Linked DNA regions of Caldisphaera lagunensis DSM 15908. The protein of the gene in region 5 binds, or shares a complex with, the protein of the main gene of each other region. Links are inferred from orthologs where the notes say so. Each region holds a gene or a part of one and is shown on either strand. Other genes may lie near its edges. The genes, in order: CALAG_RS04180, rplM, CALAG_RS03255, CALAG_RS02105 and rplV.

What was found.
Region 1: rplV (region 5) and CALAG_RS04180 share a complex: the UniProt entries of both Methanocaldococcus jannaschii proteins name them as parts of the 50S ribosomal subunit. The link is inferred for Caldisphaera lagunensis DSM 15908 from one-to-one orthologs.
Region 2: rplV (region 5) and rplM share a complex: the UniProt entries of both Methanocaldococcus jannaschii proteins name them as parts of the 50S ribosomal subunit. The link is inferred for Caldisphaera lagunensis DSM 15908 from one-to-one orthologs.
Region 3: rplV (region 5) and CALAG_RS03255 share a complex: the UniProt entries of both Methanocaldococcus jannaschii proteins name them as parts of the 50S ribosomal subunit. The link is inferred for Caldisphaera lagunensis DSM 15908 from one-to-one orthologs.
Region 4: rplV (region 5) and CALAG_RS02105 share a complex: the UniProt entries of both Methanocaldococcus jannaschii proteins name them as parts of the 50S ribosomal subunit. The link is inferred for Caldisphaera lagunensis DSM 15908 from one-to-one orthologs.

The regions. Positions count from the first base shown.
Region 1 is NC_019791.1:849,064-854,809, reverse strand. What follows is about bases 990-3,924. They hold CALAG_RS04180 (50S ribosomal protein L2), read left to right. Parts: upstream 990-2,066; coding sequence 2,067-2,783; downstream 2,784-3,924. Other genes in these bases: CALAG_RS04175 (bifunctional hydroxymethylpyrimidine kinase/phosphomethylpyrimidine kinase), read right to left, coding at 2,784-3,924; CALAG_RS04185 (helicase HerA domain-containing protein), read left to right, coding at 990-2,050. Also shown: CALAG_RS04190 (hypothetical protein), read left to right, coding at 1-557; more of CALAG_RS04185, read left to right, coding at 557-989; more of CALAG_RS04175, read right to left, coding at 3,925-4,166; CALAG_RS04170 (AIR synthase family protein), read right to left, coding at 4,159-5,247; CALAG_RS04165 (hypothetical protein), read left to right, coding at 5,451-5,746. UniProt on the Methanocaldococcus jannaschii protein: One of the primary rRNA binding proteins. Required for association of the 30S and 50S subunits to form the 70S ribosome, for tRNA binding and peptide bond formation. It has been suggested to have peptidyltransferase activity; this is somewhat controversial.
Region 2 is NC_019791.1:533,433-539,013, forward strand. What follows is about bases 1,963-4,732. They hold rplM (50S ribosomal protein L13), read left to right. Parts: upstream 1,963-3,009; coding sequence 3,010-3,456; downstream 3,457-4,732. Other genes in these bases: CALAG_RS02695 (DNA-directed RNA polymerase subunit D), read left to right, coding at 1,963-2,643; CALAG_RS02700 (50S ribosomal protein L18e), read left to right, coding at 2,640-2,999; CALAG_RS02710 (30S ribosomal protein S9), read left to right, coding at 3,443-3,901; CALAG_RS02715 (DNA-directed RNA polymerase subunit N), read left to right, coding at 3,908-4,147; rpsB (30S ribosomal protein S2), read left to right, coding at 4,144-4,732. Also shown: rpl7ae (50S ribosomal protein L7Ae), read left to right, coding at 1-266; CALAG_RS02680 (30S ribosomal protein S13), read left to right, coding at 311-805; CALAG_RS02685 (30S ribosomal protein S4), read left to right, coding at 783-1,325; CALAG_RS02690 (30S ribosomal protein S11), read left to right, coding at 1,325-1,720; more of CALAG_RS02695, read left to right, coding at 1,801-1,962; more of rpsB, read left to right, coding at 4,733-4,764; CALAG_RS02725 (ubiquitin family protein), read right to left, coding at 4,765-4,950; CALAG_RS02730 (cysteine hydrolase family protein), read right to left, coding at 5,056-5,581. UniProt on the Methanocaldococcus jannaschii protein: This protein is one of the early assembly proteins of the 50S ribosomal subunit, although it is not seen to bind rRNA by itself. It is important during the early stages of 50S assembly.
Region 3 is NC_019791.1:652,730-658,426, reverse strand. Bases 1,766-4,651 are described here. They hold CALAG_RS03255 (50S ribosomal protein L3), read right to left. Parts: upstream 3,785-4,651; coding sequence 2,747-3,784; downstream 1,766-2,746. Other genes in these bases: CALAG_RS03250 (RtcB family protein), read right to left, coding at 3,893-4,651; rpl4p (50S ribosomal protein L4), read right to left, coding at 1,923-2,744; CALAG_RS03265 (50S ribosomal protein L23), read right to left, coding at 1,766-1,921. Also shown: CALAG_RS03280 (M20 family metallopeptidase), read left to right, coding at 1-12; CALAG_RS03275 (peroxiredoxin), read left to right, coding at 76-663; CALAG_RS03270 (Mrp/NBP35 family ATP-binding protein), read left to right, coding at 723-1,661; more of CALAG_RS03265, read right to left, coding at 1,670-1,765; more of CALAG_RS03250, read right to left, coding at 4,652-5,293; CALAG_RS07795 (hypothetical protein), read left to right, coding at 5,643-5,697. UniProt on the Methanocaldococcus jannaschii protein: One of the primary rRNA binding proteins, it binds directly near the 3'-end of the 23S rRNA, where it nucleates assembly of the 50S subunit.
Region 4 is NC_019791.1:432,808-438,617, reverse strand. The notes cover bases 1,959-4,957. They hold CALAG_RS02105 (50S ribosomal protein L37ae), read left to right. Parts: upstream 1,959-3,324; coding sequence 3,325-3,591; downstream 3,592-4,957. Other genes in these bases: CALAG_RS02090 (prenyltransferase), read right to left, coding at 4,439-4,957; CALAG_RS02095 (KEOPS complex subunit Pcc1), read left to right, coding at 4,198-4,425; CALAG_RS02100 (Brix domain-containing protein), read left to right, coding at 3,606-4,214; rrp42 (exosome complex protein Rrp42), read left to right, coding at 2,471-3,325; rrp41 (exosome complex exonuclease Rrp41), read left to right, coding at 1,959-2,474. In the rest of the region: psmA (archaeal proteasome endopeptidase complex subunit alpha), read left to right, coding at 1-289; CALAG_RS02125 (ribosome assembly factor SBDS), read left to right, coding at 352-1,050; exosome complex RNA-binding protein Rrp4, read left to right, coding at 1,054-1,746; more of rrp41, read left to right, coding at 1,743-1,958; more of CALAG_RS02090, read right to left, coding at 4,958-5,329; thpR (RNA 2',3'-cyclic phosphodiesterase), read left to right, coding at 5,735-5,810. UniProt on the Methanocaldococcus jannaschii protein: Binds to the 23S rRNA.
Region 5 is NC_019791.1:1,355,543-1,361,216, reverse strand. Bases 2,767-5,629 are described here. They hold rplV (50S ribosomal protein L22), read right to left. Parts: upstream 4,504-5,629; coding sequence 4,030-4,503; downstream 2,767-4,029. Other genes in these bases: CALAG_RS06695 (AbrB/MazE/SpoVT family DNA-binding domain-containing protein), read right to left, coding at 5,077-5,505; CALAG_RS06700 (30S ribosomal protein S19), read right to left, coding at 4,514-4,951; CALAG_RS06710 (30S ribosomal protein S3), read right to left, coding at 3,282-4,025; rpmC (50S ribosomal protein L29), read right to left, coding at 3,095-3,289; CALAG_RS06720 (ribonuclease P protein component 1), read right to left, coding at 2,810-3,082. Outside these bases: CALAG_RS06750 (30S ribosomal protein S14), read right to left, coding at 1-20; CALAG_RS06745 (50S ribosomal protein L5), read right to left, coding at 31-591; CALAG_RS06740 (30S ribosomal protein S4e), read right to left, coding at 588-1,346; rplX (50S ribosomal protein L24), read right to left, coding at 1,339-1,791; CALAG_RS06730 (50S ribosomal protein L14), read right to left, coding at 1,802-2,224; CALAG_RS06725 (30S ribosomal protein S17), read right to left, coding at 2,243-2,581. UniProt on the Methanocaldococcus jannaschii protein: This protein binds specifically to 23S rRNA. It makes multiple contacts with different domains of the 23S rRNA in the assembled 50S subunit and ribosome.

The DNA.
Region 1 (5,746 bases), 500 kb from region 5 along the record:
TAGCGTTTAAACTATATCCATACCCATTTTATCCATATAATTTAACTTTTAACAATCAGGGTTTTAATTTATATACAAACAACATTTTATATGAAAATGAAAACTATACATTAGCATTTGAGGTTAATGGGAATTATAGCTCATATATTTTAGGTAATAAGGTATACATTTATGGTAATGGGGGATATGTAGAAATAAGAGCATTAAATGGTTGTGTTTCAAACTTAACCCATATAAATTTCGTAGAATATTTTGGAGAATGGAATTTTTATAATTTGAAGGGATATTATTATAAATTTGTGCCAAACAATCAAAGCAATTCTTATTTAATATTTACCATAAATAATTGCAATGTTTCTCAAATAAACGTTAAATATATAGATTATGCAAATAATTATTTAGGACTAGAAAATATATTAACCCCATCAATTTTAGAATATTTGCTTCTTTATTATATTACCGTTCCTTTGATGTACTTTTCCTTGCTTATATCAATAACGTATGGTTTAGCAAGGTTGCTAGGAGGCAGGAGAGGTATTATACCAAGAGTGATATAATGCTTACCCCCTTTCAAATTTTTGATTTTATAATAGGTATTATAGCATTTGTTTCAATATTTTTAATATTAAAAAATATGAGATCTGGAACTGATCTTGCATTACCTTTAAAAATAAAACCAAAAAAGAAGGGCGAGGTTATTGAATATGAAATCAATGGGAAAAAGTATGCTGGTATTGCATATATATCAGATAACCTTCCCAGAGGAGGTGAAGATTTACCTAAGAGATTAATAAGAATTGCCAGATCATCAAGGCTAAGCGTCTCATTTATTTCAAATATGTATAACGTTAATAAAAGCTCATTATTAAAACTTATTGATGAAGAAATGAAAAAGGCTGACTTAAGTTTTTCTACAACAAATCAAACAAAATATAGGGAGAGATTAAGATTTTTGGAGGATTTATATAAAGAAGTTGCAAGAATAGGAGTGCCATACATAGGTAGTTTTGGATTTATAGTTTGGATTGATAAAGATGACAGGGATTCAGAATTATATGCAGAATCTTTTAGGAGTCTAGTTGAAGCTGAGGCCCAAATAAAAACAAGGAGGATTTCAAATATAGAAGAGATTTTATCTATTACTAATCCAATGGATACTATTGATGAATCCACATCTTTTGCTATAACTTCTGCTGATGATATAGGGGAATACGAAGGGATTGTTATTGGAGAAGAATATGATGAACATGGAAAAACAGTTTTATTATCATGGCCTGACCATTTTAAACATCATATAGGTATCTTTGGTCCAACTGGAAGAGGAAAAACAGTTTTATTAGCAGGAATTGCTATGCAACTTTCACTAATTTCATCCATTACGAAAAATCCTCAATCTATAATTGTCATAGATCCTAAAGGAGATCTATCCTCTCTATTAAGAAAAAACGCTGATTTTTATATAGAACCGGGCATAAATGATTGCGTTAAAATTCCTAGGATGAATGGCTTAGCAAATAAATTAATTGAAAGCTCTATGAAAACTGGTGAAGGGGGTAAAATTAATTTATGTGAAGGCCATATGGAAAAGAAGGGATTAATGGTATACAATTTATCTAAGATGCCTAACGAAACAAGGAATGTATATGCCTCCTTGTTAATATCATCTCTTGCCTTACAGGCAAGTGAAGAAGGTTTTTCCACACCATTGGTATTGATTATTGATGAAACGTGGAGAATTGTTAACAATTCATACTTTCATTTAGAATTTGCTATGAGGGAGGGTAGAAGTAAGGGACTTTATACGATTTACGCAACTCAAATACCAAGCGATGTAGGCAAGAATATAATAGATAATACGGGAGTTAAAGTTATATTTGGAGGTTTTACGAACTATTACGTTGATATATCACAGCAAATTGGAATTGAAAATGCTGACATATTAAAAGAACTACCTGTTGGTCACATGATTCTTAAAATAGAGAATAATCGTGAAAAAACCGTAAAGGTTATAGACTTTAACAAATTGCTTAAAAAAGGAGAAAATAGCTAAAAAATAGGTGCGAAAAATGGGAAAAAGTTTAAGGCAGCAAAGGGCTGGCAGAGGAGGTTCGCAGTTCAGAAATCCAGGATTTATACATGTTAGCCCTGGAAAATACTTGCCCAATGATGGTAAAACAGAGAAGGGTATAATAAAGGATTTAGTCCATGATCCAGGTAGATATGTGCCATTAGCTTATGTTATAACTGAATCTGGAAAGGAATTCTTTGTTCCTGCGGCAGAAGGAGCATATGTTGGTCAAGAAATCCAGATAGGAGAAAATGCTGAACCCAATTTTGGAAACATATTACCATTAAACAAAATACCTGAAGGAACATATGTTTTTAATGTTGAACTAAGGCCAGGAGATGGAGGAAAATTAGCAAGACAAGCTGGAAGCTATGCGTTGGTTTTAGGAAAAAGTGGGGATAAAGTTAGAATAAGACTTCCAAGTAAAGTTGAAAAGGAATTAGATGGAAATTGCAGAGCAACCATAGGCATTCCTGCTGGTGCAGGGAGAATCGAAAAACCATTGTTAAAGGCTAGCGCTTCTTATTATAAATCAAAGGCAAAGGCAACTAAATTCCCAACAGTAAGAGGGGTTGCAATGAATGTTGCATCTCATCCATTTGGTGGTGGTTCGCATCAACATGAAGGCAGACCCACAACAGTTGCTAGAAATACCCCACCTGGTAGAAAAGTTGGCCATATAGCTGCAAGAAGAACTGGAAAGAAGAAAAAGTAGTCATAATAATTCGGCAATCTTTATCATTTTTCCAACAACTTCATTTGCAGTTTTTCCAAATATAATTGCTCCAGGTTCCTTTCCAAAATCACCATAATCTATTATTATATCTAATGGATTACTCATGTTTTTAATACTCATGTTTTTAATAGCAAATTCTATTCCCCATTGCATTGATCCTCCTTCCTTCTCTTTCACATCTTTCGGTTCATATTTTCTATCATAATATGAATATGAAAAGTTTAATTTTTCAATTATTCTTTTAATATCATCATTATAAGCAATATTTGCTGCAGATCTATATTCTGGGAAATAATCCATAAACTTTAGTAAAGCCCTGGCAACATGATCACTAGCCCCAAATTCAGGTTCTTTTGCAAATATTAATTTATCTTTAAATTTTCTGATTCTTCCAGGAACTGCAATAACGTCATCTATACTTCTAGCATAAAACCTTGGTAAAGCCATAGCTAAATTTGTTGATATTTCTGGAATTAGTTTTGCAATGAGCTCTTGTTTTTCATCCAATAATTTCAATGCGTTTTTCATTTCAATATATACCATATATTTATGATAAGGTATTTCCATATATGATATTGGATTTACTGGACCATGGCCTTTACCTAATGGTAATCCATAAAATATAGCGTTGCTTATTAATTCTTTAGCAATCTTTATTGATTCAACTATTCCATAACCTTTAGCCAAATTAGCTGTTATTGATGCAGAAAACGAGCAACCTGTTCCATGATCACTCTTTGTATTTATTCTCTTTCCTACAAATTCTCTAAATTCTCCATTATAATACAAAACATCTATTGATTCCTCCCCCTTCATATGACCTCCTTTTACTATTGCAGCCTTTGCTCCGAATTCTTCTACAATTATTTTTGCAGCCTTTCTTGCATCATCTAAATTAAGTATTTTCATATTAGTGATTTTTTCTGCTTCTGGTATATTAGGGGTAATTACTGTAGCTCTTGGTATTAATTTTTTTATTAATATATTTACTGCATCTTCCCTAAGCAAAGGAGCACAACTCTTTGAAACCATAACAGGATCTATTACCAAAGGAAAATCATATGATTTTAGAGTGTTTGCAACTTCTTCAACTATTAGAGCATTGCTTAACATTCCTGTTTTTGCTGCATCTATTCCAAAATCATTATACACAGCTTCTATCTGTTTTCTAACCATATCTGGAGTTACATCGTAAATTCCAGTAACTTCATATGTATTTTGTGCTGTAACACTTGTTATAGCAACAGTACCATGAACACCTAAAGAAGCGAATGTTTTAAGATCTGCTGCTATTCCAGCTCCTCCACCACTATCACTTCCTGCTATAGTTAAAGCAACTGGAATTTGTTTGTACTTATTCATATTTTCCACCCTTAACTAATTCTAACGTCTTATAGAATATTGGCCAAAAATCATCTTTTTCTGGCTGTTTTATTTCTTTTTCATTACCATCAATTAAATATACCCCCCTCCCTTCTTTTGCTTCACCTATTATTTGTGCTTCAATACCTCTTTCTTTTAATAAATTGATTGCCTCATCTTTCATATCTTTGCTAATAGCAGCAATTAATGTGCCTTCACTTATTGATGCGTATGGATCGATTTTTAGATTAGTAAATCTAGAAAATGAATCTAAAACCTTTGAAACATCCTCTCTTATAAATAATTTATCCTTATAAACATCAATTCTTATATTGCTTGCCTCTGCAATATCATTTAATGCTCCCCAAACTCCATATTCTGTTGCATCATGCATAGCCTTTACCCCCTTCCTTAATCCAAGCTTAGATAATGTTAAAGCATCGTCAACAACTGATTGAAGCCAAAATATGTTTTGGGCATTTAATGCAAATTCCTTCCCATAGTCCTTTTCTAATACTTGAGGAAATAAAGAAGCTAAAATTCCTGCAGTCTCTATTGCTGGCCCTTTTGTCATTAAAATTAAGTCTCCAGGTTCTGCCATAGCAGGGGAAACATAATTATCTTTATCTGTTATCCCTATTAAAGTGGCACCACCTATCATTGGATAATCAATTCCTTCATACCTTCCTGTATGTCCTGCAACTATTGAAATCCCTAATTTTAAACATTCATTATGAATGTTTAGCCACATTTCCTTAAATTCATCATCTGTCATCTTCATAGGTAGGTTTAGATCAATAAACAAATATTTTGGAGGTATGCCTGAAACAGCTACATCACTTGCTAATATATGAACTGCGAACCATGAACTTTTCTTCCAACCATATTCCGGAACTATATAAACTGGATCTACCTCAATTATCAAATCTTTATCTCCAACCCTTAATACTCCGAAATCAACTCCAAATTGCGGACCAACCTTTACATCGGAACTTTTTACCCCTAAGTTAGGATATATTGTATCTTCAAACAATTTTCTATTAACTTTTCCAATTATTTTATTTGAGATCAAAGCAAACACCCTATAATTATTACCCTTATCAGTAGTAACAAGCAAGTTATTAAAGTTTTATATTTATAATTTTTATTGCAAATTTTTGTGTATTATTGCATAATCCAACACCTTTTATGTAAAAAAAGTATACCTAAGGTATAAGAATAAAACCAATGAAGATTATTAAGATTCCGGTGATAAAAATAGTATTCATAAACATTATACCGAAATTGCCTTTCAAAATCTATAATCAATATGGTAATGATAAAAAGGGATCTCCCATAAACTATTTTTTATCTATCACAAGAAATCAAAATATTAAAAGTTCTGAAGATATAGTAAATATGATATATAATGAAATAAATAGACTATGTATAGGATTGAGAATGGTATTAGATTCACATTTTTATTCTAAATATGGTAAAAACTATGTAGAAATCCTTATTTCTAATCCTTATTTAGCTTACAACGAATCATTAAAAATATTATCGGAAGACTCTGTTAGACTAATATTTAAAACTATCTT
Region 2 (5,581 bases), 820 kb from region 5 along the record:
CAAAGGCTGTTGAAAGAGGAAATGCAAAGCTAGTTGTTATTGCAACAGATGTAGATCCACCGGAAATAGTTGCACACTTGCCATTACTATGCGATGCAAAGAAAATACCATTTGTATATGTTCCCAGCAAGAAAAAATTAGGAGAAGCAGTAAACATAGAGGTTGGAGCAGCTAGCGTTGCTATAGTAGAAGGTGGAGAAGCAGAAAACGATATTAAGAAAGTTGTAGAAAAAATAAAAGAACTAAGAGCTAAAGCTGGTGCATAGAACTATTAAAGGTTTAAATATCTTTTATTTTCGGGGAATGTTGAATGCCAACTAAAGGAGAAAAAGAGGAACAATTCAAATATGTGCTAAGAATTGCAGAAACTGACATAAATGGTAATCTAAATGTAATATTAGGATTAAGTAAAATCAAAGGTATTGGTTATCAAACAGCTTTAGCAATTGTTAGGCATTTGGGTATAGATCCCAAGAAAAGGATTGGTTATTTAAGCAATGAAGAATTAAAGAGTTTAGAAGATGTATTAAACGATTTAACAAAGCTAAAGTTACCTAATTGGATGTACAATAGAAGAAAAGATTATGAAACAGGATTAGATAAACATCTTATAGGAGCAGAGCTAATATTTGTGGCTAGAAGAGATGTAGAAAGAGAACAAAAAGTTAATTCGTGGAGAGGAGTTAGACATAAATTAGGATTAAAGGTTAGGGGGCAAAAGACCCATACAACAGGTAGGTTGGGAATGACCATAGGAGTTAAGAAGGAGAAGGTGGAGACAAGTGGGGGATCCCAAAAACAGTAGAAAGAGATGGGAAGGACCTGGACATCCCTGGATTAAGTCCAGGCTAGAAACAGAAATTAAAATAATTGGAAGATATGGATTAAGGAACAAAAAAGAGTTATGGACAGCAGAGACAATAATAAGAAAGGTTAGACATCAAGCTAGACACCTATTAGCGTTGCCAGAGCCTCAAAGATCTGAAGCTAGTAAAAGCCTTCTAGATAGATTGTTCAAATTAGGTTTAATAAATAAAGATTCAAGTCTTGATGATATCTTAGGATTAACATCTGAAAATGTTTTAGAAAGAAGGTTGCAAACAATAGTCTTTAAAAAAGGCATGGCTAAAACCATTTATCAAGCAAGGCAATTCATAACACATGGTCATATAGCTATTAATGGTAAAAGGGTTACAAATCCTGGATATTTAGTTACAAGAGATGATGAGGATAAAATAACATATGCTGTTGGGAGTCCAATTAAAGAGATTATGGAAAAAAGTATTGAAAGTGTTGGAACTCAAGAAGAAAAAGGTGAGTCATGATGGCATTTAGGGAACTTAGATGGGGAATTGCGCATATTTATAGCAGTTTTAATAATACCATAATTCACATAACTGACTTAACTGGTTCTGAAACTTCTTCAAGAGTCTCAGGAGGTATGGTTGTAAAGGCAGATAGAGAAAAACCACAACCATATGCAGCAATGATAGCTGCAATAAGGGCGGCCCAAACATCCATGGATAGAGGGATAACAGCTATACACATAAAAGTTAGGGCCCCTGGTGGCCACGGTCCAAAAACTCCAGGACCTGGAGCTCAATCTGCTATAAGAGCCTTAGCAAGAGCAGGATTTGTTATAGGCAGAATAGAAGATGTAACTCCAATACCTCATGATACAACAAGGAGACCTGGTGGAAGGAGAGGAAGAAGAGTCTAAACCTTATCTTATTCATTTTTTAATATAAATTTAATTAGCCCGGTATTATTTATTATTTTGCAGACGATTAGGTGGCAAAAATGGAAAAAAGTGTTGACATATTAGATTTCAATAACAATAGAATCACAGTATATCTAGAAGGATTTCCAATAGCATTTGGCAATGCTTTAAGGAGGCTTGTTTTATCGGATGTACCAACCATGGCAGTTGATTATGTTTATTTTTACGATAATGATACAAGCGTTTATGATGAAATAATAGCTCATAGATTAGGTTTACTAGTATTGAAATCTGATGATGCTATTCACAAATATGGTTTACCAGAAAATTGTGCAGGAAAAAGTGAAACAGATACAAATTGTTACACACAAATAGTTCTTGAAAAGGAGTTAAGTAATGATAGTGGAAGCGGTATTTATGTTAAGGCATCTGATTTGAAGTTTTCTGATGCAAGCATAAAGCCTGCATATCCAGATACCCCAATTGTTTATTTAGCGCCCGGACAAAGAATTCATTTAGTTGCATACGCTAGACTTGGTAGAGGAAAAGAGCATGGAAAATGGAGCCCTGCATCTGCATCTGTTTTACAATATACTACATTAGTTGATATAAATGGCGAAAAAGCAACTGATGAATGTATAGAATGTGTTTCATATTATAAAGAAGTTGCCAACTCATTAAAAGCAAGAGAAAATACAACAATAGAATATAAAACAAACATAAACACAAGCGGATTAAGGTATTGTGAAGAAAGTTCTTGTAAAGATATAATAAAGGTTAGATATGATAGCAGCAGGTTATTATTAACTGTAGAATCTAACGGATCTTTAGAGCCACAGCAAATTATTTTAGAAGCCTCTAATAGCCTTGATAGGAGGGTAGAGGAGCTGTTAGAAAAAATAGAAAAGGTGAGTAATGCATGAGGAGACAAGTTACAAATGAAATATTGCTTAATACTATCAGTAGTTTGAGAAAGCAATATAAGAATACCAAATCTAAGATATGGTTATATGCTGCTGAATTATTATCAAGACCTAAGAGAAGGAGAATTGCAGTTAACTTAAATAAAATAAATAGGTTTGCCAATGATAATGATGTAATATTGATACCTGGAAAAGTTTTGGGAGAAGGGAGGATAAACAAAAAAGTAACTATAATAGCTTTTTCATTTTCCAAAGAAGCTATAGAAAAAATAAGATCCTCTGGAGGTAACTATATTACCATAGAAGAAGCATTAAAAACATATCCAGAGGGAAAGAGTATTAAAATATTAATATGAGGTGATAATAATGGAAGAAATAGTAATTGATGGTAGCAATACAATATTAGGTAGATTAGCAAGCCATGTAGCAAAATTATTATTAGAAGGAAAGAAAGTTGTAGTATTAAATTCGGAAAAAATAGCTGTAAGCGGAGATCCGACAAAATTAATTCAGTTTTACAAAGACACAATATTAAACGTTAAAACGCACTATTCTCATAAATGGAGACCTAAGAGAGCTAGATCTCCTACTAGATTATTTAAAAAGACTGTTTCAGGTATGTTGCCTAAAAATAATAAAAAAGGAGAAGAAGCATTAAAAAGATTAATTGTTTATGTTGGTGTTCCAAAAGAATATAAAAATAAGGAAGCTATAAAAGTACAGGAAGCTAGTGTAGAAAAATTAGGAGGTAGGTATACAACTTTGCAAGTAATTGCAGAGAATATGGGTTGGAAGGTGAATTTTGTTGAGTAATGCAAACGTAATAATATCAACAGGGAAAAGAAAAAAGGCTGTTGCAACAGCCATAATTAAACCTGGAAATGGAAAAGTAAAAGTAAATGGAGTCCCTGCTGAAATAATTCCTAACGTTATGGCAAAAACAAAAATTTTGGAACCAATATTGCTTGTTGGCAAAGAAATTAGAAACTTAATTGATATAGAAGTTAAGGTTAATGGAGGAGGAGTTATGGGTCAAGCAGCAGCAATAAGGACCGCTATAGCGAGAGGTTTGGTCTCATATTTCAAATGCAATGATAACAGTGAAGAGTGCCAAAAAAGAAACGAGATAGCAGAGAGAATTAAGCAAATATTTGAAGAATATGACAGATCAATGCTATCAGGAGACTACAGAAGAACAGAGCCTGAGAAATACATGAGATATGGAGCTAGAAGAGGTTGGCAGACTTCATATAGGTGAAAAATTATGTTACCTCCTGTTAGATGTTTAACTTGCGGTGCCCCTCTTGGGCATTTATATGAACCTTTTAAGAATAGAGTAGAAGCTGGAGAAGATCCTGAAAAGGTTTTGGATGATCTAGGAGTAAAAAGGTATTGTTGTAGAAGAACTCTTTATACTAGTGTGGCTTATATAGAACAGATCTCAAAATATAGCACAGCTAGAATTATAAGGGCTAAGGAATTGGAAAAGGGTGTTAGCTCTTGAGTGAAGAAGAAAATAAGGAATTATTAGTTTCATCAGATACATATAAAAAAGCTGGAGTTATTTTTGGAACACAGATATGCACAAAATACATGAGAAACTTTGTTTATAAAATACTTCCAGATGGCTTTTATTTGCTTGATGTAAACAAAATAGATGAAAGAATAAGAATTGCGGGTAGATTCTTATCAACATTTGACCCCAAGAAAATAGCAGTTGTTTCAACAAGAATTTATGGGCAAAGACCAATAACTATAATGTGTGATAAATTAGGTTGCAAAGCAATTAGTGGAAGAGTTATACCAGGTATATTCACAAATCCTAAGCTAGATAATTATATGGAGCCCGATGCAATTATAATAACAGATACAAGAACGGATAGACAAGCATTGGTAGAAGCAAGTAAAATAGGAATACCTGTTGTTGCATTAGCTGATACTGATAATAAAATAGAAGATGTTGATTTTATAATTCCAGCAAATAATAAAGGTAGGAGGAGCTTAGCATTAGTTTATTGGCTATTAACTAGAGAAATTATGAGAAATAAAGGATTATTAGCACCAGGACAAGAACCTGATTTCACTTATGAGGACTTCGTAACGAGTAGAATAAAGAAATAATCAACATTTAGTTCTTATTATATTTAGTATATCTCTTATTTCTTCGGTTAATTCATTTATTGCAATTAATTTTCCTCTAGATCCTTCACTCTTAGCCATTTCTGAAACATCCTTTTCTAAGAGCTCTAGCCTTATATAAACCATATCAAGCAACTCTCTAGTATCTTTCTTTTCTAGATCGTTCAAGCTTATCACCTCTCTATAAATATAATTCTAATTATAAAAAGGTTAGAGCAATTTAGTTAGTGTTAACTCCCCAGTTAACAATTAATATATAAAAGCATATTTATCCTACTTTAGCCTTTTCCAATAATTTATTATATCTTCAGACTTCATAACTATAAACATCTTTCTCATATTAGCTAAAGATCTTTCATGTGCTTCCTTATCATATGATGAAACTGCGTCTTCAGCAATTATTGGATAAAAGCCTAAATTGAATGCATCCCTAGCACTGCTTTCGACTCCAATTTCTGTTGCTATTCCAGTAAAGACTAGTGTGGTTATACCAGCATTTCTTACCATAAGTTCAAAATTTGTACCTACAAATATACTTGCAGTGTTTTTATTTATCACAATTTCGTTCTTTTCTGGCTTTACTGCCAATTCATAAAGAGAAGGATCTTGACCCCATGAACCTCTACTGCCCCACCTTGATAAGATAAACTTTCTAGCTGGAGATTCGAACCTATCTGGAAGAGGAGTAATTTTGGTATAAAATATTGGTACATTAGAAGATCTAGCAGAAGAAATTAATTTATTTAAAGAATTCATAAATTCTTCTCTATTAAAAATCCCTTGAACTAACATATTTTGA
Region 3 (5,697 bases), 700 kb from region 5 along the record:
AAAACTAGATAAAAACAATTTTTATGTAGAAAGGTTTTTATACTAATAAATAACTTATAATATTGGTGAATAAATATGATAGATGTTGGAGTACAAGCACCTGAATTTAAATCGAGAGCTTATTTCCCTGCAGAGAATAAGGTTAAAGAAATCAAACTAAGCGATTATAAAGGCAAATGGGTTATATTAACATTCCACCCAGGAGACTTTACATTTGTATGCGCTACTGATTTAGAGGCATTTCAAGCATATTATGAGAAGTTCAAAGAAAACAATGCAGAAGTTTTAGGAATAAGCACCGATTCAGTATATTCACATAAAGTTTGGGTAGAAACAAGCCCAAGGGTTAAAAATGTAAAATTCCCATTAGTTGATGATATTAAAAAAGAAATATCAACCGCTTATGGATTCCTTAACCCTAACAGCGGTATGACGAGAAGAGGAACTGTAATAATAAATCCAGAAGGCATAGTTGAATATGTTTCAGTATTTAATGATAGACTTGGAAAAGATGTTCCCCATATCTACAACGCATTCATTAATCTGAAATACTTATACGAACACCCAGCGAAACCAGAAGAGTTTGACATAATTGCTGCTAACAAGGGAGAAGGATTCCAGACAATAAGGATAAGGATACCCGATAGTATAGGCAAATTGTAACCCATTTTTATATTTTATATATAAGGATATAATTCCTTTTCTTTTTAACTTACTTATTGGTGTCAGAATTGAGCTTTAGAATTAAAAATGAGGAATTTAAAGAAAAATCATCAAAAAACGCAGCATATGACTATAAAGAACAAGCACAGAGAATGAGGGCCTTGCAAGATGAACAAAGAAAAGTAGTAGAAAAAATGAAAAAAATACCTTATAAAATAGCTATATTAAGCAGCAAAGGAGGAGTAGGTAAATCTTTTGTTACCTCTAATCTCGCAATAGCATTAAGCTCTTTGGGAAAAAATGTTGCAGTATTAGATGCAGATTTTCATGGACCTAGTATACCTAAAATGCTTGGGATAGAATTATCAAAAGGCTTATTAGCTAGAGATGATGGATCAATAATACCAGCAGTTAGCAGGCATGGAGTTAAAGTAGTTTCTGTAGGATTAATGCTACCAACAGAGGATACCCCAGTTATTTGGAGAGGATCAATAAAAACAACTGCAATTAGGCAATTATTAGCATATACTGATTGGGAAGGTATTGAATACCTATTAATAGACCTACCCCCAGGAACTGGAGATGAGCAATTAACTATTGCACAAATAATTCCAAATCTAACAGGTTTCCTTATGGTAACAATACCTAGCGAAATATCAAAATATGTTGTTAAGAAAGCTGCTAACTTTGCTCAAAAAATAAATGTACCAATTCTAGGAATAATAGAAAATATGAGCTACTTCAAATGCGACGATGGAAAAATATATTATATATTTGGTAAAGGTGCAGCAGAAGAAATATCTAAAGAATATAACATAACATTTTTAGGAAAAATACCTATTGATCCAAAAATAAGGGAAAGCAACGATAACGGTATTGCATTCTTCATAGATTATCCAGAACTTGAAGCATCTAAGATTTTTATGGATATATCTAAAAAATTCTTAGAAGTCTTAGAGAAGGCAAACAAGAAAGAAGAAAACAATTTGCAAAAATAATGCAAAATTTACAATAGACCGAATTTTGTTGCAATATCTGCTGCTTTATATTCTTTTGATAATTTTACATATGCCTTCTTTTCCCCTTTTGGCGTAATTAGCGTATTAACTGATTCAACTTTAACGTTATATAAAGATTCTATTGCTTCCTTTATTTTTTGCTTATTTGCATCCCTTGATACAATAAATGTTAAAGTATTGCTTTCTTCCATTAATCTAGATGCCTTTTCACTCATAACTATTCTTAAAATAACTTCCATTTCACTCACCCAAACTAAACCTCTTACTTAATGCATTTAATGCTTCAGTAGTTATAACAGTTAATCTTCCAGGTACTCCTCCTGGAGATAAATGTGTTACACTAACTAGGTTTGGTTCTATTACATCTACCCCTGGCATATTCGTTACTGATCTAGCAAAAGGTGAATTATGATTTTCTACAATAAATAATATGCTATTAACATTTTTATATGTCCTTCCCCTCATCTTCCCCTTTCCTGATCTTACCCTTATCCTTTCTGCTGCTCTTTCTATATCTTTATAAATACCTATTTTGCCCAATATTTCTCTAGCCTCTTTTGCCTTCTTAATTTCATTTAATATATCAGAATTTATAATAATTGGAACGGTCTTTGAATCAAATTCATGACCTCTTTCCTTAACCAAATCAGGTATTGCAGTTGCAGCCAAAGAACTCATTATAGCTAAAGTCCTTTCTTTTTTGTTTATTTCTTCATGTATTTTTTCATCTAATCTTGGCGGAAATGCTGCCCTTCCCTTTCTAACCATAGGAACAAATGCTGCCCTCATCCCTCCTTTTATTCTAGGTACCCTTGCAACTCCATGGCCAATTCCAAGGCTTTTAGCCGTAGTTCTCTTCCCTGCCATAGGGTCTCTAGCCTTTGGTTGGATTGATGCAGTAAATTCACTTAAAAATGCCCTTAATATTAAATCCCTTCTTATTGGGATCCTGAATACATCTGGTAGCTCTATTTCTCCTTCTTCTTCTCCCTTTGAATTATATTTAATTACTGAAACCTTAGGAGATAAATAAAATAACATTGATGAACTTATGCTTACCATGTTTACACACCCTGTTTACTAGATAAACTAATATAAGTGATTTGAGGCTTCTTTATGCCCATTGATAAATACCATACAGGAGGCCTTATTGGGTACCTTAATACTATTGGTCTTTTGACTACACCCGGTATTGAACCTTCAAGCATTATATATGAACTTTTAACTATTCCATAGTTGATAAATCCTCCAGCAGGTGTTACCTTATATCCTTCATCGCCTATATCTAATATCCTCTTATTATAATCTGTTCTTCTGTGAAAACCTAATTGACCTGGTGATGGGTTTTCCCACCAAGTTCCTAAGCCATGACTCCTTGCTCCAATCTTTCTACTTCCTTTTCTATGCTTTGTCCATCTTGGCAATTGCTTTGCTCCAGCTCTTTTTATAACACCTTGCCAACCCTTACCCTTTGATACTGCTAATACATCTATTACTTGGCCTGGTTGAAAAACGTCTTTTACAGTTACTTGTTGACCCAATTTATTTATTGCGAAATCTAATGCTTTCTTTACATCATTTGATGGTGCATTAACCTTAACTTCAATTACATCAGGTTTTTTCTTGCTTAATCCTCCAGTTAACTTTGGTTGTGAAGCTATCAAAACCCTTATTTCCTTTAATTCATTTGCACTCTTTTGTAATTCTTTTATTGAACCCTCTGTATCAAATTCTCCTAAAGTGCTTATCCTTCTCTCTAATTCCAAGTCGTTAGGTATTTTACTCCAAGCTTCTGTTAGGGGATACAAACCTTTGTTTAGATCGAATGCATATCCTCTAACTGCTAATACATAAACAGGAGGCGTTTCAACTATTGTTACTGGTCTCATAACTTCTTTTCCATACGTTGGTAATCCTTGTCTATTCTCTATAATAAATACATGAGTCATTCCAACCTTATATCCTATAAATCCTAATAATTTAGGTTCTTGAATTGATAGTGTTGGCCATGATTTTATTCTGGGTACAAATTCCACTGCCCTTTGTCTTGGATAAAATCCTAAGCTACCTCGACGTGCTGCTGACTTTTTACGATGCCCCATCTCTAGCACCTTTTCAATCTTGCAGGGATCTGGTTAGTTTATAAAGCTTTACTTAAAATTAGAAATAAATTTCAATTAACTATAGCAATAAAATACCATGAGACTCTCTCAGCCCTTTGTAACGCCTATGGGTCTCATTCTAGCAACAAGTTTTGCTATCCCTACAGCTGCAGCCGTTTCTGCTACATTATCAACATTTTTATATGCTTCTGGCATCTCTTCAATTACTGTCGCTACATTACTTGCCTTTAGATAAATTCCTTTTTTGTTTAATTCATCAACAACTTCTTTATAAGATCTTTCCCTCTTAGCAGATGATCTACTCATCCATCTACCTGCACCATGAGGTGCTGTAAACCAAGATTTAACCCCGGTTTCAACTCCAGCCAAAATATAACTTGCTGTTCCCATGCTACCAGGAATTAAAACTGGTTGACCATAATCTCTGTATTTTGACGGTATTTCTTTATTCCCTGGAGGAAATGCTCTTGTTGCACCTTTTCTATGAACAACAACTTTTTTCCTTTTACCATCTATATCATATTCCTCAATCTTAGCTATATTATGAGCAACGTCATATACTAAATCCATACCTAGATTTTCTGGATCAGTCTTAAATACTTGAGCAAAACTTTCTCTTGTCCAATGCATTATAATTTGCCTATTTGCCCATGCATAATTAGCTGCGGACGCCATAGCTCTTACATAATCTTGAGCCTCTGGAGAATTGTAAGGTATACTTGCAAGTTCTCTATCAGGAGGAATTGTATTATATCTTCTCATAGCCCTTTCCATTATTTGCAAATAATCGCTTGCTACCTGATGCCCTAAACCTCTACTACCTGTATGGATCATTATTGTAACTTGATTTTCAAAAATACCAAATGCCTTTGCAAGCTTTTCATCAAATACCTTATCAACATATTGTACTTCCAGAAAATGATTACCGCTTCCTAAAGTACCTAATTCATTAGATCCTCTTTTTCTTGCTGCATTGCTTACTTTAGATGCATCTGCTAATTTCCATGCTCCATTTTCTTCTATAAAATCTATATCCTTTTCCCAACCATACCCTTTTTCAACAGCCCATTTTGCTCCATAATTTAATATGTTATCTAATTCAGCATTTGTCAACTTTAATTTACCAGTACTTCCCAAACCGCTTGGAACATTATCATAAATTATGTTTATGAGATCTTTTATCTTAGGCAAAACATCTTTTAAACTTAAACTTGTTCTTATTAGTCTAACACCACAATTTATATCATAACCTACCCCTCCCGGACTTATAACACCATTTTCATCTATAGCCATAGCGGCAACTCCTCCTATTGGAAATCCGTAACCTTGATGGCCATCAGGCATAACTAAACTATACTTTTGTATTCCTTGCAAGCATGCTACATTAATTGATTGATTTAATGTCATATCCTGCTTCATTTTTTCTATCAAAACATCGTCTGCATAAATTATAGAAGGAACCTTCATGCATCCTGTTTTCTCTATCATCCATGTATGATCTCCAATTTTTTTGGGCTCTATTCCTGGCAATTTTATTCACCAATTTCAAAGTATTATATAAAGGTTTAGAATATTATTTCTGTTTTATATATTATAAAAATTATATTAAAAGAAAACAATTTAATAAACCTAGTTCTCACTAAATTTTATGGGCCCGGTTAAATTCATGGCCCGGATAGCTCAGCTGGTTAGAGCGCTCGGCTGTGGACCGAGAAGTCCCGGGTTCGAATCCCGGTCCGGGCCCTCTAATGGAACACTTCATAATAAACTTATCTTATTTATCTGCTGGACGGTAAGCTTAAAGGGTTTGATTGCAATTTATAGTATGATTAAAATGATGGGAGAAATAATAAATAATGCGATTGTTAAAGTTGTGATAGAAATAGAAGATC
Region 4 (5,810 bases), 920 kb from region 5 along the record:
TAGCTATTACGCTGTTGCAATAGGGTTAGGAGGAGACGTTGCAAATAATTACATGGAAAAACAATATAATAAGAACATGAGCTTAAGCGATGCAATAGAACTAGCAGTTAAAGCATTATTCAAGAGCAGGGTATCTACTAGTGATGAAAACAAAAATGATTTAATAAACAATTTCGGTCAATATGTTGAAATAGCATATATTGATGTGAAACAAAAAATGTTTTCTAGGGTTAGTGAAAAGGAAATAAACGATATAGTCGCTGATAATAAAGGAGAATTGTTAAGCTAAACTTAAAGAGATAAAATTTTCTATACCAATTCTTAAATATAATTAAGTGTGCGGTGGTTAGTTTGACAAAAAAACAAGAATTTATTATAGCATGGATTGAACTAAAAGGACAAAAATTTGAGATACCAGTAAAGCCTGATCTTGCTTTTAAATTTAGAGAAGGTGAAAAAGTTAGCATATCAGAAGTTTTGTGGGCTGATACCATATTTAAAGATGTAAAAAAAGGACTAAAGGCAAGTCCAGATTCTTTGAGGAAGGCATTTGGCACAGAAGATATAGAAAAGATTGCTGAGAAGATATTAAAAGAGGGGCAAATACAACTTACAGAAGAAGAAAGGAAAAAGATGATAGAGGCCAAGCGAAAGCAAATTATAAATTATATAGTTAAGAATACAATCGACCCTAAATCTGGAAAACCAATTCCTGAACAAAGAATTGAAAATGCATTAGACCAGGTAAGGTTCAACATAGATCCATTTAAAGGTGCAGAAGCTCAAGCATTAGAAGCCGTAAAAAAATTATCAATATTAATGCCAATTAAAGTAGCAAAGGCTTTACTTGAAATAACTATTCCATCAGAATATGCCTCTAGGGCATATAAAGAAATTCAAAGGATTGGTGAAGTTAAGAAAGCCAATTGGGGATCTGATGGTAGCTTAAAAGTAGAGCTTGAAATACCTGCGGGAGCACAGATAGAGGTGATAGATAAGGTTCAGTCCCTTGCAAAAGGGCAAGCAAACATATCAGTAAAGGTGGTGTAAAATATGAGTGCGATAAGAAAAGTATTGGTTCCAGGAGAAAAAATTGAAGGAACAATTAATATCTCAGACTATTATATTTATGATTATAAAAATGAGAAGAGAGTTGCAATCATAGGAGTTGTCGATTATAAACAAGAAGGGATATCTTATTCTCCATTGAATGGTATCTATATACCAAAAGAAGGGGATATAGTAATAGGTTTAGTAACATCACATGGTGTTGCTAATTGGTTTGTTGACATAAATTCACCATATCAAGCAATACTTAGCGTGCAAGACTTCTTTGGTACAAAGCAGAGTAGTCAGTTTCCAGAAGATCCATTTAAGTACCTTCAAGTTGGTGAATACATAAAGGCTAAGATAGCAGCATTTGATAGGATTAGAAACCCTCTATTAACAGTTCAAGATAAAGGACTAGGTAAGATTGCTGAAGGGATTGTTGTTTCAGTACATCCAACAAGAGTGCCTAGAATAATTGGTAAAAAAGGATCAATGATAGAGATGTTAAAAAATGAAACGGGATGTGAATTTTTTGTTGCAGTCAATGGTATGATAAATATTAAATGCCAAAATGAACAGTTGGAAAGTATAGCATCAAATGCAATTAAAATAATAGAAACACAAGCACATATATCTGGGTTAACAGAGAGAGTTAAGAAGTTCATAGAAGAGGAGAGAAAAATTAGGGGAGTGTGATAATATTGGCTAGACCTCAAAGATTTATTGATGATGATGGAAAAAGATTAGATGGAAGAAAACCTGATGAAGTAAGACCAATAAAGATGCAAGTAGGAGTTTTAACTAATGCGGATGGCTCAGCACTAGTAGAATATGGTTTAACAAGGGTGCTAGCAGCAGTATACGGCCCAAAAGAATCTCAAAAATCAATGCTATTGCCAGATAGAGCAACTTTAAGAGTTAGGTACCATATGGCTCCATTTTCTACAGAAGAAAGGAAGAATCCTGCGCCAACAAGAAGAGAATTAGAACTTTCTAAAGTTTTAAGAGAATCATTAGAGCCTGTTGTTATAACTGAATATTTTCCTAGAACTTCAATAGATGTATTTATAGAAGTTTTACAATCTGATGGAGGAACTAGAACCGTTGGGGCAACTGCTGCCTCTCTTGCATTAGCAGATGCAGGTATACCAATGAGAGCATTGGTAGCAGGTGTAGCAATTGGAAAAGTTGATAATGTATTGATAGTTGATTTAAATGAGGTGGAAGATATGTATGGTGATGCGGATATGCCCGTTGTAGCTGCTCCAGATATTGGTCAAATAACCTTATACCAATTAAATGGAGTTCTAACTAAAGAAGAATTCCATAACGCAATTGATATGGCTATGAAGGTTATCACAAAAATAGTTGATATGGAAAAGGAAACTCTAAGGAGTTCATACATGGAGGTTGGTGAAGAATGAGCACTACACCATATAGGACTCAGATAATTCCCAAAATAAAAAGAGATGTTTATTTGAACTTATATAGGAAAGGTCAAAGAGCTGATGAAAGGGATTTCTATTCACCAAGAAAAATTAGCATACAAACAAATGTGCTGGAAAAAGCAAATGGATCTGCTCTTGTTAAGCTAGGCAATACCCAAGTTTTGGCAGGAATAAAAATAGAACCAGGAGAACCATTTGCTGATATGCCAGATGAAGGTGTATTGCAAGTTCATGCAGAACTTGTACCATTAGCTTCTCCACAATTTGAGCCAGGTCCTCCTGATGAAAATGCAATAGAATTGGCAAGAGTTATTGATAGAAGTCTTAGAGATCCTAAAGCAGTTGATTTAAAATCACTTGTAATAAGACCAGGGGATAAGGTTTGGATGCTATGGCTTGACCTATATATATTAGACTATGATGGTAATTTATTTGATGCGAGCATGCTTGCATCAATGGCTGCGTTATCTACAGCAAGAATGCCTGAGTTTGAGGAAATGGAAACCGGAGAAATTAAGCTAACCAATAAAATCTCAGATATACCAATTAAGTTAAATAAAAGGATAGTAACTGTTACAACAGCAAAAATTGAAAATTATATAATAGTTGATCCTAATCTTGATGAAGAAATAATATCAGATACAAGGTCTGTTATTTCATTCGACGAAAATGGAAATATAGTCGGAGTTCAAAAAACCGGTATGGGCTCAGTTTCTCAAGAAGAATTAGATAATATAGTAAACATATCAAGTCAGGCGGCGCAAGTATATTTTAAATTGCTAAATAATGCATTAGTAAGTGAAAAGAAGGAGGAAGGTGGTAAATAATGGTATATAGCCATACAAAAATAGTCGGTCCAGCAGGTAGATATGGTCCTAGATATGGATCTACTCTAAGGAAAAGAACAAAGGCAGTAATGGAAAAAATGTATCAAGATCATCAATGCCCATTTTGCGGAAGCATAGGCACAGTTAAGAGGGAAAGTGTTGGAATTTGGATATGTAAGAAATGCGGTCATAAGTGGGCAGGCGCTTCATATACTCCAAGATCAGAGTTATCAATATATCTGCCTAGATATTTTAAATCAGATTAATTTTGTGATGTATTTTGCCTAGTGTTCCTTTAAGATTTGAAAAGATATATAATAAAAATAAGTCTTCGATTTTATTAACGAGCAGTAGAGATCCAAGTACAAGAACTAGGACATTTATAAATGAGCTATCCAGCGTTTTACCTAAAAGCATTAAGATTGGGAGAGGTAAACTATCATTAGAAGAACTAAATCAGATCATTTTAAGGTATAATATTCCAAAATTGATTGTAATTAATGAATATAAAGGTAATCCGGGTAAAATTCAGTTATTTAAACCAAATGAAAATAGTAAAAGACCTGATTTGATTTTATATGCAATAATTTATGGGGTTTCTTTGAGAAAAGAACTAGGATTTAATAAAAAAATAAGCGTAAGAGATGCTGCAATAAAGTTAATTGATGAAAAACAAGATAATGTAAAATATGATTATATAAATAAACTATCAACCATGCTAGATCTAAATGTAAATGATAGATTAATTGATGAAAATAATATTGCTTATTTTTTAGTAAAATTTGATTTTCCTTATATTGATATCAAAGTTTTTAATAGAAATGTGAATATAGGCCCTAATTTTAAATTAAAGTTTGGTGATGATATAAATGATGGAAGTAAATTTTAAAATATGTTCAAACGATAAAATTGATCCTTTATATAAATCATTATTAGCTGAAGTCAATCAATCATCACCAAAAAAAGGTAAGGTAAGAGTTGAATTAAATGATAACTGTATAAATTTATTTATTAGCAGCAACACATTATCAGGATTAAGAGCAATATCAAATTCATATCTTAATCTAATTTATGCAATAATTAATTCATTATCTGTTTAAATATAAATTCATATTATAAAAATTTAGTTAGTCCTATGCTAAATGTATACATAACTCCAAAAAGTAAAGCTTGCATTGCTGTGTTTACATCTAATTTTGTTAGGTTATCATTAATTGCATTTCTTATAATGACGTAATTATATAATATTGTTATATTTGATAATAGTGTAGTAATTGGCAATACTTTAAAAACAAATATGCCCATCATAACAAATAAATATGGCATAAACAACTCAAAGAAAAATAACATCTTAGCTTTATATTTTCCTAAAATTATTGCAATAGTTTTTGCGCCAGAATTTTTATCGTAATTTATATCTCTTATGTTATTTATGTTCATAACAGTAAAGAGATATACTGAGGTAGGCAATCCAACAATAAGAGGTACGAAGCTTATTTTATCGGTTGCTAGATAATAAGCACCTAATGGAACAACAATACCCCAAGCTAAATATGCTGTTATCTCTCCTAGGGCATTATACTTTAAATAAAATGGGAAGCCTGAGTATCCATAAGCTAGCAAAAAACCTAGTAAGCCTAGAATTATAGATAACGGTCTTCCATTAAATGTTAAGAATAAACCAATAAATATTGCGATTGCTGATGATATAAATCCAAAAATCAAAGTTATATTTGGACTTAATATTTTATCAATAATTAAGTGATAAGGTCTTACATTACCTTCTTTGTCTATGTTTTTCTTAAAATCAAAGTAATCGTTAAATATATTTGATGCGATGTGCAGAAAAATTGATCCTATTATGCCTAACACAATTAATGTTAAATTTATCTTTAAGTAAATTATATATGTTACTAACACTACCGCTATGTAATCAAATATTGTCATAGGTAGGCTCCATGGCCTAATACCCTTTAAGACCTTAACCAATTTGCTCGATATCATTTTTATCATTATATCAATTATTAACTAGAGCTTTAAAGGGCTAATATTAATTTTTATTAATTAATAAATTATATAAAAAATTAAAAATATAACTATAGTAAATGAATGGAATACCAAGAATTCAGTTGATCCATTCATCTCTTCATAGAAGTTAAGTTTGCACTTGGAAAACTTTTTAGCATTTTTGAGTTTTTTAGATCTCATTAGGCCATTTCATGAAAATTCTATTGTGCTCAATTGAATGGATACGAAATGAAGAAATCATAATCTCAATTAATGAAAGACTTTGTGATATGCATAACTCAGATAAATACCAGCAAATTATTAGCTGATGTTTATATAGGAATTGATAAATAAGTTTTAATATATTTTTATAGAATTTATAAAGTATGGGCGAAGAAAACATTGGTTAGAGCATTTATTGCAGTAGATGTAAATGATAATAGTATAATCAATAAAATAAATGATACTATTCAGGCAT
Region 5 (5,674 bases):
GGTGGCTTATACTTTCCCATCCATATCACCTCATATAAATGTTACCCCAAATTCTTTACTAAGTAATACCATCGTTTCTTCAGGCTTAACCCTATGCCTTAAAGGTAGATCAGAAGTTTTTATTTTTCTCTTTTCTATCCTATAGCCTGGTTTCTCAACAGTTATTATTACATCCATACCTACGATTCCTATTTCTGGGTCATATCTTGCTCCAGGCAACAATATATATTCAGTTATCCCAAAACCTACATTACCAAACTTATCAATGCTGCTTTTCTTAATTCTATAACCTACAGCTTCTAGAGCTTTCTTTAAAAATGCATAAGCTTTTTCCCTTCTTAAAGTTACCATTGTTGCTATATTTTCACCCTTTCTTACTCCAAAGGCCCTAACAGTTTTCTTTGCAGCCCTTAATGATGCTTTTTGGCCTGTTAACTGAGTCAATAATTCTTGTACTTTCACTAATTTTTCACCACCTTGGCCTAAAGCTATATTTACTGTTACTTTTGTTATCCTTGGTTTGGTCATAGGATTTTCTTCCCATGACTTTAATATTTTATTTACCTCATCTTCGCTTAATGCTATGCTCATAATTCTATCTCACCTGGTAAAGATATAACTGGTTTTTCTTTGCCTACAATTAATATATAATCAAGAATCGTCTGTATCTTCCTTCCACTCTTTCCTTCTAAAGTTACTGTACTGCTCTTTCTTCCCCATTGTTTATTTACTGAAACAATCTTCCCTAATTTTCCTACGTTCTTACCCCATATAACCAATGCGTAATCTCCTATTTGAAAAGGTATGTGCTCCTTTATTTCTTGATTTGGTAAGGTTATTAGCAATGTATCTAGTGTTTTATAAGGAACTTCTTTCTTTTCACCTTCTTTAAATTTCACTAAAATATTACGCCCCCCACTTAGGTTTAATTGTAAATTACCTCCTTTGACTATAGTCTTATTTTCAATCCTTACTGGCTTAAGACTTGCTTCTTCCTTAGTTATTTTATAAAGCCCTAGATAATCTGTTGGATATGGTATTACTCTATAATATTCGTCGTTCTCAGGTATCTCTAAAACATCCATAACACTGAGTGGGTATTTATAATCGTTAACAACTCTTCCGTCAACCTTAATTTTATTTTCATTAATAATCTTAATAGCTTCTTTACCCGTTTCGGCATATTTTAACATATCCCTCAAAACTACTAATAAAGGCAAACTTTGTTCAGCATTATGAGGTCCAGGTGATGGTTTAGGAGTCCACGGCCTTAATTTCCTCTCAATAGGCCAAAATGGAGGAGCTGCTATACCCTTAATAGACCTTGTTCCTCCCATGTTACCCATTTGTCTTCACCTCTTTTTCTTCTGTGCTTTTTTCTTCACTTGATTCCTGAGCCTTAGCAAATTCACTTTGTGTTTCCTGCATCTTTCCTCCTCTCCTCTGCACAATTTTCTTTCTTTCCTCATCTTTTAAATCTAAATCAATTATTTCCAAATTCCAAGGTCTAATTTTCACTGGTATTTCAGTTCCATCTGCTTTTTTCCTTTTAATTCCCTCTATTTTTACAAACAATCTCTTTAAATCAACCTCAGTGACCTTTCCAGTTTTACCTTTATGAGTTCCTTTCACAACTCTAACCTTATCTCCTACTTTTACTGGTAAATTTCTAATTCCGAATTTATTTCTTAATTCTTTACTTAATTTAACTGTAACTAGTTTATGCCTCAAATGTAAAGGCATATTAAATAAGTACTTCCTTTGTTTCTTTGGAATAGATGAACTTATCATTTAAATCACCTCATATAATTGATGTTGCAAGCTTTGCAACCGTAGGCCACCTTTCTGCTACTTCTTTTGGTATAGCCCCTCTTATTTCACTCCCTTTTGGAGTTCCATCAGGATTAACTAAAACTAGTGCATTATCATTAAAGGATATCCAAGTACCATCTGATCTCTTATAAGGTCTTTTCTGCCTTATGACAACAGCATAGCTAATCTGCTTTCTAACTTGGGGGGTTCCTTTTTTTATTGAAACAACAACTAAATCTCCTACAGTTGCCCTTCCCAATCTTCTTACTCTAGTTTTTACTAAAGGTACGTCTACTATCAAAGCTTCTTTTGCCCCACTATTATCTGCAACTAACGCAACTGAACCCACTTGAAGGCCTGCGCTAAATCCTCTTCTCGAGAGCACTGCGCCATATTTCTTTTTCTTTGGCATTTATCATCACACCCCTACTTATATTTTACCTAATATTACAAACTTAATAGTTTTTGATAAAGGTTTTGTTTCTCCAATTACTACCTTATCTCCTTCCTTTATATCTAAGCATTCAGGCACATGAACTAGTTTCTTTGTTTTTCTCCACTCATACCTTTTATATTTACGCTCATAATATAGATACTCATGCCTTACTACTGCACTTCCCTTAGCCCTAAATTTTTCAACAATACCCTCTAACAGTACCCCTCTAACCCTAAGTGATCCATGCCATGGACAATTTGGATCACTGCAACTTTTTGAGGGTGGACTAACCCCAGGTATCTGTAAATTCTTTATTGCTTTTTGTTCTGGCATTAAACTTACACCCATCGCGATTCCTCATTTTACCGCACATCAAAAAGTAAAAAATGATACTTATAAACTCTATTGGAGCCTTTCGCATGGTCTTCTAAACATCACTCTATTTAAAGATATTCTTATTTTATAAATTTGAAAAAATCTATAAAAGGCTATATCTTAATTTTTTTTAAATTTAATGTGTATCTTAAAAAATAAATTGAAATTTTTATAAACTTTTTAAGATCATTTTAAGATTTTCTTAATCCTATCTTCAGGCCTACCAATCAAGTTATCTCCTAATACAACAACCCTTTCATTATCAATCTTAATTTCAAATATTGCCCCCTTTTTTAATATAGTTGCCTTACCCTTATTAGTTTCTATAATGATTGTATTTTTTGTCTCATATAAAATTTTTCCACATTTACCTTCAATAGAAGGATCTAAATGCTTAACTATGCAAACATATAAGCCTATTATTTCATGATATATTAAATTTTTCTTATTTATTTTCAAAAAAGATCACATTTATTTATTATTAGCTTTTTTCTTTTCATTAAGTAATGTTAAAATCCTTGCCTTATTCTTCTTAAGCTGTTTTATTCTGGCCGGATTATCTAGAGAGCCTGTTGATGCTTTATGTCTTAACACTGTTAACTCAGTATTTATATCATTTAACGTCTTCTTTACTTCTTCTTCTTGCATTTTCTTTAAATCATTCATTTTGAGCCTGTATTTCCCCACCTTCCTCAACCTCCTCTTCTTTAATTTCTTCTATCATTTCCTCTAATTTTTCCTGGCCCTCGGTAGATTTAATTTCTTCTACTTGCTCCTTTAATGATTGAACAACATTCTTTATTTCATCTTCACCTTTTTCATATATGTGAGGCATAGAAGCCTGTTGTTTGACTATAATAATTCTCACCCCATAAATTCCTTGAGGTAGTTTAGCATGGGCAACAGCCTTGTCTACATATTGATCTACAATATCCCCTGTTTTAATAACTTTCCCCATTTGAAGCTTTTCAAATTTTGCTCTCTCGTTAGTTAGCTTACCACTTATAACTATTTCTGCGCCAATTGCACCTGCTTCAATTATTCTTCTTAAAGTTGCCATTGCTACTCTCCTAAAATGATATCCCATTTCTAAAGATCTAGCAACTCTAAACGCTTGAATTCTTGCATCTAATTCTGTGTTATCTGGCTGGCTAACAGTTACTTGAACGTTCTCTAATCCAAAAACCTTTTGAAAAACACCTTGTAATCTCCTAATTGTAGCCCCTTTTCTCCCTATAATAAGTGCAGGCCTTTCAGCATATATATGGATCCTGGTACCTAGTCCACTTTGTATTATATGTACCCCAGAATAACCTGCAGTATAGAAATTCTGAGCCAAATACTCATCTATTTTGGCTCTAAGCATTGCCTGATCCAAGAAATATTTCTTTATTCTAGACATAATCTTAACCCTCCATTCTAACTATTATTTCAATATTAGATCTAAATTTCCTAAGTATATCAGCTCTACCAAAGGCCCTAGGCATTGCCCTTTTCAATGTAAGGCCTTTGCTTACTCCAATATGATATATAACTAATTTATCAATCTCTAGTCCTTTATTATCAGCATTGTTCTCAACATTCCTTAGCAAATTTAAAACATACGTTGCTGCTTTTATTGGATATCTTCCAGATGGTACCCCCCATCTATCGCTCAAACCTCTTCTATGCGAAACTTTTTTATTTGATCTTCTAAATGGTAATGGTTCTTTTTGTTTTATTACGTTTTCCAAAAATCTCTCTGCCTTTTTTAGATTCATCCCATTTATTGCATTGGCAATTTCAACAATTACTTTTGGATGCACAGGAACTTCCCTTATAACAGCCTTTGCAACCTTACTTTCATCTTGTAATTTTACAGAATAATTCCACTGTGGCATAGTATTCACCTCACACCTTTGCAGCTACATGCAAGCTGCTCTTTGAAGCCTTTAATCCTGGCTCTCCATGATGGACTGTTTTTGTTGTATGGCTATATTCTCCAAGCCTATGCCCTATCATTTCCGGTATTATCTTTACAGGCACAAATTCTTTACCATTATACACAGCTATAGTTAAACCAATCATTTCCGGCAAAATAACTAAGTCTCTAACGTGAGTCTTAATTACTACATTTTCCTTGCTAGGATCTTGCTGCATAATTTTTCTTAGTGCTCTTATTTTTGATAAAAGGATTTTTTGGGATGGTGTAAACCCTCTAGCCAAGCTTCTCCTTGACCTAGAAGGAAATAATTTAACAAGCTCATCCATAGGCATATTTAATAATTCTTCCAAAGTCTTCCCTCTGTATTTAAATCGTTTCCATTCTGGTTTCAGCTCTATTGACATTCCTTTCACCTAACTGGCGCTCTCACTTACTAGCAATTCCTAGTTATTTAAATGCCTTTAAAAATCCTTTTATGCTATTATGAAATAAAAATAATATTGTTAATTTTTTAAAAGTTTTTATTAATTTAGTATGTTGGAACCTCAAATTGTTTAATTCTTACTTGAGTAACAACATCAATAGATTCTAATACAGATTTTAATTTATCAACATCAATAGAACTTTGGCTCGTATCAATTATAAAAGTACATTCTCCTTCCTCTCTTCTTGTTATCGATGTACACCTATTCGAAATAATATCAATTTTATATTCTGCTAATTTGTCAATAACCTTTGCTAGCGAGCCAGGTTTGTCAATCATATCAACATTTAATTCTAATACCTTAGCATTTTCAGATAATATTGGATTTATTACTATTTCTTTCTTATCACCATCAGCCAATAATGCAACTAGCATACCAGGCTCTATTCCCAAATTTTCCCTCATAGTCTGAGGTATTGTTATTCTTCCTTTTGAATCGACCTTAACTATACCGGTTATTCTATTACTTGACATATCATACACCTCATCCAAATTAATCCAACTAAATTTATGCTATCCGTATAAAAAAGGTTAAGAAGTAGGTATAAAATTTTACTTTTTATAACAGTTTTTAATTTAAAATAAAAAATTTTAAAAAGTATTAAGTTGTTTTTTAATTTATAAATAAACATATTTGCGGTCA